DNA from 2 places in the Streptomyces sp. Tu6071 genome. Region 2 is predicted to be linked to the other one. Evidence: riboswitches for the same ligand, from Rfam matches in the RefSeq annotation. Region 2 holds a riboswitch; the other holds the start of a gene.
What was found. Region 2 has a riboswitch for thiamine pyrophosphate ahead of STTU_RS02875 (purine-cytosine permease family protein). Riboswitches for the same ligand answer to the same signal wherever they lie in the genome.
Positions count from the first base shown of each region.

Region 1 (5,405 bases), 5.4 Mb from region 2:
AGGCGGACGAGTTCGGCGGCGTAGGTCAGTCCGTCCTCGCGCGCCACCCAGTCCCCGAGCGGGTCCCCGGGCGGGTCGCCGCGCACGGCGAGGATGTTCCGGACGCCGCCGTCCGCGTACTGCCCGATCATGTGGCGCAGTTCGGCGACCGAGTGCTCGACGGCGGTGAGGTGGGCGACCGGGACGAGGGTGGTGTTCTCGGCGATCGCCTGCGTGGCGCGCACGGTGCCGGTACGGGTGCTGCCGCCCGCGCCGTACGTCACCGAGACGAAGCTCGGCGCGACGGCCTCGACGCGGCGCAGCGCGTTCCACAGGTTGCGCTCGCCCTTCGGGGTCTTCGGCGCCCAGAACTCGAAGGAGTAGGAGCGTTTGCCGCTCGCGAGCACCTCCGCCACGGTCGGGTGCTCGGAGGTCCAGGTGGATGCGGTGCCGGAGGCCATACGGGCAGGGTAGCCAGTAGCCGCCGGTCAGGGCGCTACGGAAGGGCGTTATGCCCGTTACGCGGACTTCTTGTCCACGCTTTGGACGGAGGGCGTCCCCAGGGGCAGCGCGCGCAACCGGCGGGCGAGCTCGCGGGCCGCGTGCTCCGGGTCCTCGGCCTCGGTCAGCGCGCGTACGACGACGACGCGGCGCGCGCCCGCGTCGAGGACCTCGTCGAGGCGGGCCGCGTCGATGCCGCCGATCGCGAACCAGGGGCGCGTGGTGCCGAGGGCGGCGGCGTACCGCACGAGGGGAAGGCCGGGCGCCGGGCGGCCCGGCTTGGTGGGGGTCGGCCAGCAGGGGCCGGTGCAGAAGTAGTCGACGCCGTCCTGCACGGCCGCCGCCGCGGCCTCCGCCTCGCTGTGGGTCGAGCGGCCGATGAGCGCGTCGGGGCCGATCAGGGCGCGCGCGGCGGGGACGGGGAGGTCGCCCTGGCCGAGGTGGAGCACGTCGGCGCGGGCGGCGTGGGCGACGTCGGCGCGGTCGTTCACGGCGAGGAGTTTGCCGTGGCGGCGGCAGGCGTCGGCGAAGACCTGGAGCAGTTCCAGTTCCTCGGCGGCTTCCAGGCTCTTGTCCCGCAGCTGGACGATGTCGACGCCGCCGGAGAGGACGGCGTCGAGGAAGGCGGGGAGGTCGTTCCGGTGCTTGCGGGCGTCCGTGCAGAGGTAGAGACGGGCGTCCGCGAGTACGGTGCGCGCCGCCGCGTGCGGTGTCCGGTCCGGCATGTCCCACCCCTGTTCGTATGACCTGACGATCATGCCACTCGCCCAGGGGTGGGCGTCACCGTGGTCCCGCGGCCCGGCTCAGACGGCCAGGGCCTGGGCGCGGCGCTTCACCTCCGTGCCACGGTTCTCGCTCATGGCCTGGGCGGGGGTGCCGGGAAGCGTCGGGTCGGGGGTGAACATCCACTGGATGATCTCCACGTCGTCGAAGCCGTCGTCGCGCAGCAGGGTCAGCAGCCCGGCGAGTCCCCGCACGGTGCGGTTGCCGTCGAGGAAGGCGGCGGGCACGTAGAGCGCGTTGTTCTCGCCCCGGCGGACGGCGACGAGCTGGCCCTCCTTCACCAGCTGGCGCACCCGGGTCACCTCGACGTCGAACCGTTCGGCGATGTCGGGGAGGCTGAGCCACTCGGGGACGAGCGCTTCGGTCTTGGCATCAATCTGGGTCACGGGACAAGCGTGCCATCCCGGGCGGCCGGGCGGTAGCGGGAGGGTCCCCGCGGGCGACGGGCCCGGGGAACGGGGCCCGGTGAGCGGCTCAGCGCACGGCCGTCTTCAGGGGTCGCGCCGGGTCCGCGAGGAGCGCGGGGTCGAGCGTCGCGCCCGAGGCGATGAGCTTGCGGCCCTGGGCGAGGTCGCGGGGGCGGCCGACGGCGAGCACGGCGGCGAGCCGCCCGTCCTCCTCCAGCCAGCACACGGACCAGGCGGGCCCGTCCGGGGCGCCGCGCCACACGAGGCGGCTCGCGCCCGCGTGGTCGCCCGCGTACTGCACGAAGCGGCCGAACTGCTCGGACCAGAAGTAGGGCACCGGGTCGTAGGGCTCGGCGCGCTCGCCGGTGAGGACGCCGGCCAGGGTGTGCGGGCCCTGGAGGGCGTTGTCCCAGTGGTGGACGAGGAGGCGCCGCCCGTACCGCCGCGACGGGAAGGAGGCGCAGTCGCCGACGGCGTGGACGTCGGGCAGCGAGGTGCGCAGCCAGGCGTCGGTGCGGACGGAGCCGTCCGGGGCGAGGTCGATGCCGGAGCCTTCGAGCCAGCCGGTGACGGGGCGGGCGCCGATGCCGACGAGGACGGCGTCGGCGGGTACGCGCTCGCCGCCCTCCAGCACGACGGCCGTGTCCTCGACGGCGGCGACGCGGGAGCCGGTCCGCAGCCGGGCGCCCGCCTCGGCGTACCACTTCGCCATCGGCGCGGCGACCTCGGCGGGCAGCGCGCCGCTGAGCGGGTGCCCGGTGGCCTCCAGGACGGTGACGGCGCAGCCCGCCTCGCGCGCGGCGGTCGTGAATTCGGCGCCGATCCAGCCGGCGCCGACGACGGCCACCTCGGCGCGGCGCGCGAGCACCTCGCGCAGGGCCCGCACGTCGTCGAGGGTGTGCAGGAGGTGGACGTGGGGGTGCTGGGCCGTGCCGGGGAGCCGTACGGGCGCGGCGCCGGTCGCGAGCACGAGGTGGTCGTAGCCGAGCGGGCCCTCGCTCGTGTCGATCTCGTGCGCGGCGGCGCGCAGTCCGCTCGCGCGGACCCCGAGGCGCAGTTCGGTGCCGAGCGCGGCGAAGTCGACGTCGAAGGCGGAGGTCTCGGCGCTGCCGAGGAGCACGGACTTGGAGAGCGGCGGGCGGTCGTACGGGGCGTGCGGCTCCTCACCGAGCAGTACGACGTCCCCGCCGTACCCCTCCTCGCGCAGCGCCACGACGGTCCGCACGCCCGCCATCCCGGCGCCGACGACAACGACCCGCCCCTGCTGCTCCCGGTCTCCGCTCACGCCCGCAACTCTAGGCCGCCCACCCCACCCCCCGGGCCCGAGCCCGCAAGAGATCCCGCCCACACCGACCCTCCGCCCACGATCCGGGACCGGGGACCGGGGGCCATCGGGACCGGGGCCGGGGCCTCCCGGCGGAGGCCGTACGACCGGGGCCGAGGGGCCGGGACGGGACGGCCCGTGGCCCGGGTGGAGCGGGGACCGCCGCCGGGGGCCGCGCCCGCACCGCCTAAGCTGTGCCGCGCACACCGCGGGAGTCCGGGCGGACCGGGCTGAGAGGGGGGCTGCGGCCTCCGACCGTATGAACCTGATCCGGGTCATTCCGGCGAAGGGAGGGGGCTTGGTGGCCAGTGGTGGGGATGTCCTCGTGGTCGGGGGCGGGATCGTCGGGCTCGTGACGGCGTGGCGGGCCGCGCTCGGCGGGGCGCGGGTGACCGTGGTCGATCCGGAGCCGGGGGGCGGGGCGGCGCAGGTCGCCGCCGGGATGCTCGCCGCCGTCACCGAACCGCACCACGGCGAGGAGGCGTTGCTCGCGCTCGGGCTCGCCTCGGCGCGGCGGTGGCCGGAGTTCGCCGCCGAACTGGGCGAGGCGAGCGGGCGGGACCTCGGGTACCGGACCTGCGGGACGCTCGCCGTCGCGCTGGACGCCGACGACCGCGCCGAACTGCGCGAACTCCACGCCCTGCACACGCGTCGCGGGCTCGACGCGCAGTGGCTGACGGGGCGTGAGTGCCGTCGTCTGGAGCCGATGCTCGCGCCGGGGATACGGGGCGGGCTGCGTGTCGAGGGCGACCACCAGGTCGATCCGCGCCGGGTCGTGGGGGCGCTGCTCGTCGCCTGCGCGCGGGCCGGGGTGGAGTTCCGGCGGGCGAGGGCGGCGCGGCTCGTGGTGGAGGCGGAGCGGGCGCGCGGGGTCGTCCTCGCGGACGGCGCGCGCCTCGACGCGGCGCGCACGGTGCTCGCGGCCGGGTGCTTCAGCACGGACCTGGAGGGGCTGCCGCCCGAGGTCGCCGTGCCCGTACGGCCCGTGAAGGGGCAGGTCCTGCGGCTGCGGATGGACGGCGCGTACGCGGACTTCCTGCGGCGCACGGTGCGCGCGGTCGTGCGGGGCGGGAGCCTCTACCTCGTGCCGCGCGAGAACGGCGAACTCGTGGTCGGCGCGACGAGCGAGGAGCGGGGCAGGGACACGACGGTCACGGCGGGCGGCGTGTACGCCCTGCTGCGCGACGCGCACGAACTGCTCCCCGGCATCACGGAACTCGCCCTCACCGAGACCCGTGCCGGGCTGCGCCCCGCCTCGCCCGACAACGCGCCCCTCCTCGGCCCCACGGCGCTCCCCGGGCTGCACCTCGCGACGGGCCACGGCCGCAACGGTGTCCTGCTCGCCCCGGAGACGGGCGCCGTCATGGCGCACGCGCTGGCGCACGACGCGCTGCCCGAGGCGGCGCTCCCCTTCAGTCCCCGGCGATTCACGCGTACCCACACCCCGGAGCCCGTGCTGTGAACCTCGACCTGACCGTGAGAGTCAATGGCGCCGAGCGTGCCGTTCCGCCGGGAACGACGCTCGACGCGCTCGTCGCCGGGCTGAGCCGGGCCCGTACGGGCGTCGCCGCCGCCGTCAACGAGACGGTCGTCCCGCGCGGCGACTGGCCCGCGACCGTGCTCGCCGCGGGGGACCGCGTCGAGATCCTGACCGCTGTACAGGGAGGCTGAGCACCATGGCCGACGATCCTTTCGTCCTCGGCGGCACCACGTACGCCTCGCGCCTGATCATGGGGACGGGCGGGGCGCCCAGTCTCGACGTCCTGGAGCGCGCGCTGACCGCCTCGGGCACGGAGCTGACGACGGTCGCGATGCGCCGCCTGGACCCGGGCACGCAGGGTTCGGTGCTCTCGGTGCTCGACCGGCTCGGCATCCGCGTGCTGCCGAACACGGCGGGCTGCCACACGGCGGGCGAGGCGGTGCTCACGGCGCGTCTCGCGCGGGAGGCGCTCGGCACGGACCTCGTGAAGCTGGAGGTCGTCGCGGACGAGCGCACGCTGCTTCCCGACCCGGTGGAGCTGCTCGACGCGGCCGAGGTCCTCGTCGACGACGGGTTCACCGTGCTCCCGTACACGAACGACGACCCGGTGCTCGCGCGGAAGCTGGAGGACGTGGGCTGCGCGGCCGTCATGCCGCTCGGCTCGCCGATCGGCTCCGGGCTCGGCATCCGCAATCCGCACAACTTCCAGCTCATCACGGAGCGGGCGCGGGTCCCGGTGATCCTCGACGCGGGCGCCGGAACGGCCTCGGACGTGGCGCTCGCGATGGAGCTGGGCTGCGACGCGGTGATGCTCGCCTCGGCCGTGACGCGGGCGCGCGAGCCGGAGCTGATGGCGCGCGCGATGCGGCACGCGACGGAGGCGGGGCGCCTGGCCCGCCGCGCGGGCCGCATCCCGCGCCGCCACTTCGCC
Region 1 covers NZ_CM001165.1:6,039,298-6,044,702, reverse strand. Annotated here, with positions in the region: gene metF (methylenetetrahydrofolate reductase [NAD(P)H]) at 1-440, opposite strand, end outside; gene thiE (thiamine phosphate synthase) at 498-1,205, opposite strand; gene STTU_RS25560 (Rv2175c family DNA-binding protein) at 1,284-1,649, opposite strand; gene STTU_RS25555 (NAD(P)/FAD-dependent oxidoreductase) at 1,738-2,955, opposite strand; TPP riboswitch at 3,193-3,303, shown strand; gene thiO (glycine oxidase ThiO) at 3,320-4,456, shown strand; gene thiS (sulfur carrier protein ThiS) at 4,453-4,665, shown strand; gene STTU_RS25540 (thiazole synthase) at 4,671-5,405, shown strand, end outside.
Region 1: linked by a shared signal. The riboswitch ahead of thiO (glycine oxidase ThiO) and the one ahead of STTU_RS02875 (purine-cytosine permease family protein) in region 2 are both predicted to bind thiamine pyrophosphate.

Region 2 (5,405 bases):
CCGCGCCCTCGTCGAGGTCCCGCTCGCCGCCGACCGCAGGGACCTCGAAGCGCCCGCGGGCATGGAGATCGTCTGGGTGGTCCGCGACGACGTCCACGCCGTCCCCGGCGAAGCCGTCCTCGCCGAGCTGCGCCGCCGCACCGCCTTCGCCCCGACCGGCTACGCGTACGTCGTCGGCGAGTCCCGCCTCGCCACCGAGGGCCGCCGCCACCTCGTCGCCTCCGGCCTCCCGAAGGACCGCATCACCTTCTCCGGCTACTGGAAGCACGAGCGCGGCAAGGTCCCGGCGGCGGTCTGACGGGGCCCCACCCGCAGCGGTACGAGCCGGCGCGAGCGGGCCGGGACGCGGTCCCGCCGCGCCGGGCGAGCGGCCCGGGACGCGAGTCCGCCCCCGGTCAGCCCACGCCCCGCTCCCACGCCGCCACGTATCGCCGCGCCGCCGTCTCGGGGTCGGCCGCCGCGCAGATCCCCGAGACGATCGCCGCGCCGGCCGCGCCCGCGCGCCGCAGCGCGGGCAGGTCGGCGGGGACCACGCCGCCGATCGCGACCGCCGGGGGGAGACCGGCCGGGGCGAGCAGGCGCGCGAAGCCCTCGATCCCGAGCGCGGGCGGCGCGTCCGCCTTGGTGGTCGTCGCGTGCAGCGCGCCGACCCCGACGTGGTCCACCCGCGCGGCGGCGGCCTCCGCCAGCTCCCCGGGCGTCGCCGCGCTCAGACCGAGCAGCGCGTCCGCGCCGACCAGGTCCCGTACCGCCGCGACCGGCAGGTCCGACTGGCCCACGTGGACCCCGTGCACGCGCGCCCCGGCGGCGCGGGCCGCGAGGTAGACGTCGACGCGGTCGTTGACGAGGAGCGTCACGTGCGCGGGCAGCACGTCCGCCACCGCGCGCACCTGCTCCAGGAACGCCCGCCCGCCCGCGTCCTTCTCCCGTACCTGCACCGCCGTGACCCCGCCCGCGACGGCGGCGGCGACCGTCTCCGGGACGGTCCGCCCCCGTGCCGCGCACTGCGCCGTGTCGGTCACCAGGTACACCGACAGATCGGGCCTCACGACAGCGCCGCCCGCGCGACGAGGTCCGCGTCCCCCACGGCGGCGAGCGCGTCCACGAAACGGACCGCGAAGGTCCCCGGACCCGGGCGGCCCTCCGCCGCCAGCTCGGCGGCGACCGTGTACGTCGTCACCGCCGCCACGGCCGCGTCGAACACGTCCTCGGTGACCGCCGCGAAGGCCGCCATCACCGCGCCGAGCGCGCAGCCGCCGCCCGTCACCTTCGTGAGCAGCGCGTCCCCGTTCGCGATCCGCACCGTCCGCGCCCCGTCCGTCACGAGGTCCACGGGCCCCGAGACCGCGACGACCGCGCCACTCGTCCGGGCCAGCCCGCGCGCCGCCTCCGCCGCCTGCTCGACCTTCTCGGCCGCGTCCACGCCGCGCCCGCCCGCACCGGCCCCGGCGAGCGCCAGGATCTCCGAGGCGTTGCCCCGTACGACCGCGGGTCCGAGCGCGAGCAGGGCGTGCGCGAGTGGCGTACGCACCGGGAGCGCGCCGATCGCGACCGGGTCGAGCACCCACGGCGTGCCCGCCTCGCGCGCGGCCGTCGCCGCCTCCGTCATCGCGGCGCGCTGCTCGGCGTGGGGCGTGCCGAGGTTGACGAGGACGCCGCCCGCGACCCGCGCGAAGGCGTCCGCCTCCCCGGGGACGTCGACCATCGCGGGCGAGGCCCCGAGCGCGAGCAGCGCGTTCGCGGTGAAGTTCGTGACGACCGTGTTGGTCAGGCACTGCACGAGCGGCTCGGCGCCGCGCACCCGCGCGAGCGCGGCACGGGTGGCTTCCAGGGGCTCAGTGGTCATGGCAGGACTCCCAGGGGTGGTACGGGGATCACGCGGCCTCGCGGCCGGCGCGCAGCCGCAGCGGGGCGTAGACGAGCAGCGCCACCACGAAGGCGACGTAGTACGCGAGGTCCGCGCCGTGCAGCGCGTCGGCGACCGGGCCCGCGTACAGCGAGGTGTTCATGAAGGGCACGGCGGCGGCGAAACCGACGAGGAACGCGAGGGGCGCGGGCCACCACGGCACGGGCCGCGCGCTCTCGACGCCGAGGTCGAGCCCCGTACCCGTACGGGCCCTCGCCCCGGCCCGCGCGCGCCAGTCCACGACGACGACGGCGACGAACCCCGGAATCCAGTAGCCCACGAAGAGCAGCACGTTCTGGAAGCGCGCGGTCGTGTCGGCGGCGTGCATCCACAGCACGAGCGGGAAGCCGAGCGCCGCCGCGCCCGCCGCGGCGAGTGGGCGCGGGACGCGCACGCCGACCGTCTGGAGCGCGAGCGAGCCGCTGTAGTCGTTCATCGCGTTGCTGCACAGCGCGGCGAGCGCGACGGCGAGCAGCCCGAAGGCGCCGAGCCAGCCCCCGCCGAGCAGCTTCTCGACGCCGCCCGCCGTCTGGTCGGTGAAGACCGAGGCGCCCCACAGACCGAGCGTCTGCACGACGACGAAGGACAGGCTCACACCGAGCAGCGTGTACCAGAACATCCGCGTCCGCGAGGTCTTCGTCGGCAGATAGCGGCTGAAGTCGCTCGCGTACGGGGCCCAGGACAGCGACAGGCTCAGCGCGACCGTGCTGGTCAGCATGATCGCGCCGAAGCGGTCCATGCCGTGCGCGCTGCCCGAGGCCGCCGGGCTCACGCCGTCGAGCATCTTCACGGCGAGGATCACGAAGGCCACCGCGAGGACGAACGACATGAGCTTCTGGAGCCGGTGGATCGCCTCGTAACCGAGCGCCCCCACGAGGCCCTGCCCGGCCATCATCACGAGCACCCCGAGCCAGAACGGCCAGTCGAACAGCCGCGCGAGCGCGTCCCCGCCGAAGAGGCCGATGAGCGCGTCCCACGCGACCGACGAGAGCCACTGGAGGACCCCCGGCAGCACGACGGCGGGCCCGAAGGCGAGCCGCGAGAGCGGGAGCTGACCGGCCCCGGTCCCGCTGCCCCACGTACCGAGGTACGCGACGGGCACCGCCCCGAGGAGCGTGCCCGCGACGACCGCCGCGAGCGCGGTCGCGAAGTCGAGACCGAGGACGATGCCGAGGGTCCCCGTGAAGACCCCCGTCATGGTGAGGTTCGGCGCGAACCACACCGTGAAGAGCCTGCCCGGACCGCCGTAGCGCCGGTCGTCGGGCACGGGCGCGATGCCGCGCGCCTCGACGCGCAGATCGCCGGGGGCCTCGGGCATCCGGCCGCCGAAGACACGGGAGGCCGGGTCCGAGCGCTGAAGGGCCGTGCCCTCCGGGGCGTGACCGGGGGCATGCGGCAATGACATGGAAGACATCCCTCCGCCAGTACGAGCTGGTTCAGGTTCGACGGGTGTGATCTCAGCCCCTGGCGGGGCACCCCGTGTCCGGTGATGCCGCCAGCGTAACGCCTGGTCGCGCGGCGCCGCGAAGGACCTTCGCGCCCCCGGATCGCGGAAGCACGGCCTCCGTGCGCCGGGGCGCCCCGTATGCGCTCTCCTGCGACCTTTCCGCCGGCGGCAAAGTGGATAGGCCCGGCCCCGGGGCCCGCCGTTCGGGCCTCCCGCGTCCCACTCCACTTCACGAGGAGCTGCCGCATGCCCGCCAGCGCAACGCAGAGCGGGGGCGCGGGCTTACCCGCGGCCCACAGCGCACCCCCCACCCTCGGCGCCGAGGAGGAGTTCCTGCTGGTCGACGCCGAGACCCTGGTCCCGGTCGACGCCGCCGAACGGGTGCTCGACGTGCACCACAGGCTCCACCCCAAGGGAGCGGTGACGGTCCCGCAGCGCGAACTGCTCAGCAGCATGATCGAGACCACGAGCCCGGTGTGCGCGGGCCTGCCCGAGCTGCGGGCCGAGGTCTCCGCCGCGCGCGAGCGCCTCGTCGAGGCGGCGGGAAAGGCCGGCTGCCGTGTCCTCGCCCACGGCACGGCGGCACGCCAGGCCCCGCCCCGCACCCCGACGGAGGCTCCGCACTACCGCGACGTCGCCGGGCTCTACCGCCTCCTCGCCCAGGGCACCGAGACCTGCGGCTGCCACATCCACGTCGGCGTCCCCGACCGCGAGGCCGCGGTGCACGCCCTCGACCACGTCCGCCCCTGGCTGCCCGTGCTCCTCGCCCTCTCGGCGAACTCCCCCTACGAACACGGCGTCGACACCGGCTTCGCGAGCTGGCGCACCATGGTCCTCTCGCGCTGGCCCACCACGCAGATCCCGCCGTACTTCACGGACGCGGCCGACTACGACGCGACGCACCGCAGGCTCTTCGCGACCGGTGTCCTCCCTGAACGCGCCCGCAACGCCTACTGGCTCGCCCGCCCGTCCGCGCACGTCCCGACGCTGGAGGTGCGCGTCGCCGATGTCATGCCGACCGTGCGCGAGGTCGCCGCGCAGGCAGGGCTCACGCGCGCGCTCGTCGTCACGGCGCTGCGCGAGCGCGCGGCGGGCCGCGTCCCGGCGCCGGTCCCGGCGCACGACGTCGCCGCCGCGCTGTGGACCGCGGCGCGGTACGGGCTCGGCGGCTCGCTCGTCCACCCGGAGAGCGGCACGGCCGTACCGGCGGGCGAAGCGGTCGCGGCCCTGCTCGCCCACGTCGGCGAGGCGCTCGCGGACCTCGGGGACGAGGAGGAGGTCAATGCGGTGGTCCGGGACCTCCTCCACCGGGGCGAACCGGCCCGGCGGCAGCGGGCGGCGGCGCGGGGGCAGGCGCCGGGGGACGTGGGGGAGTGGGGAGTGGTGGGCTGACGGACGCCCGGCACAGAGGGGAAACCCCCTTTCGGTAAAGGCAGTTGATACGGGACGACGCCCCGGCCACCTGAGGTGGCCGGGGCGTCGCGTCCGGCGGGGGGTCCAGTTCCGCCGAGATCTTGCGAGGGGGTTTACGGGAAGGTCAGCGACCAGCCGTTGATGGTGCCCTTGTCGCCCGAGTAGACGTCCTGCACCTTGAGCTTCCACGTGCCGTTGGCGGCGACCGAGGAGGCGTTGACGGTGTAGGTGGCCTTGACGTTGTCCGCCGAGTCCGAGGAGCTGGAGTTCTTGAGCCGGTAGCTCGTGCCGTTCGGGGCGACGAGGTCCACCACGAGGTCACCGCGGTAGGTGTGCGTGATGTCCACCGCGACCGACAGGTTCGACGGCGCGTTGCCGCTGCGACCCGTCACCGCGAGCGAGGAGGTGACGGCCGAACCGGCGTCCGGTATCGCGACCTTGGTGGTGGAGGTGAACACCGTCCCGCCGCCGTTGCCCGGGTCCGTGCCGCCGCCGGAGCGGGCGCCGACGTTGATCGCCGCCCAGGCGTCCTGCACCGCCTTGTACTCGGCCGAGGTCGCCCCGTAGAGCGAGGAGGCCGCCGCGAGCGTGCCGGTCCTGGCGCCCGCGTAGTTGGTGGTGGAGGTGAACTGCGTGGTG
Region 2 covers NZ_CM001165.1:687,976-693,380, reverse strand. Annotated here, with positions in the region: gene STTU_RS02890 (siderophore-interacting protein) at 1-298, shown strand, start outside; gene thiE (thiamine phosphate synthase) at 396-1,049, opposite strand; gene thiM (hydroxyethylthiazole kinase) at 1,046-1,846, opposite strand; gene STTU_RS02875 (purine-cytosine permease family protein) at 1,875-3,311, opposite strand; TPP riboswitch at 3,303-3,396, opposite strand; gene STTU_RS02870 (carboxylate-amine ligase) at 3,600-4,745, shown strand; gene STTU_RS02865 (M4 family metallopeptidase) at 4,880-5,405, opposite strand, start outside.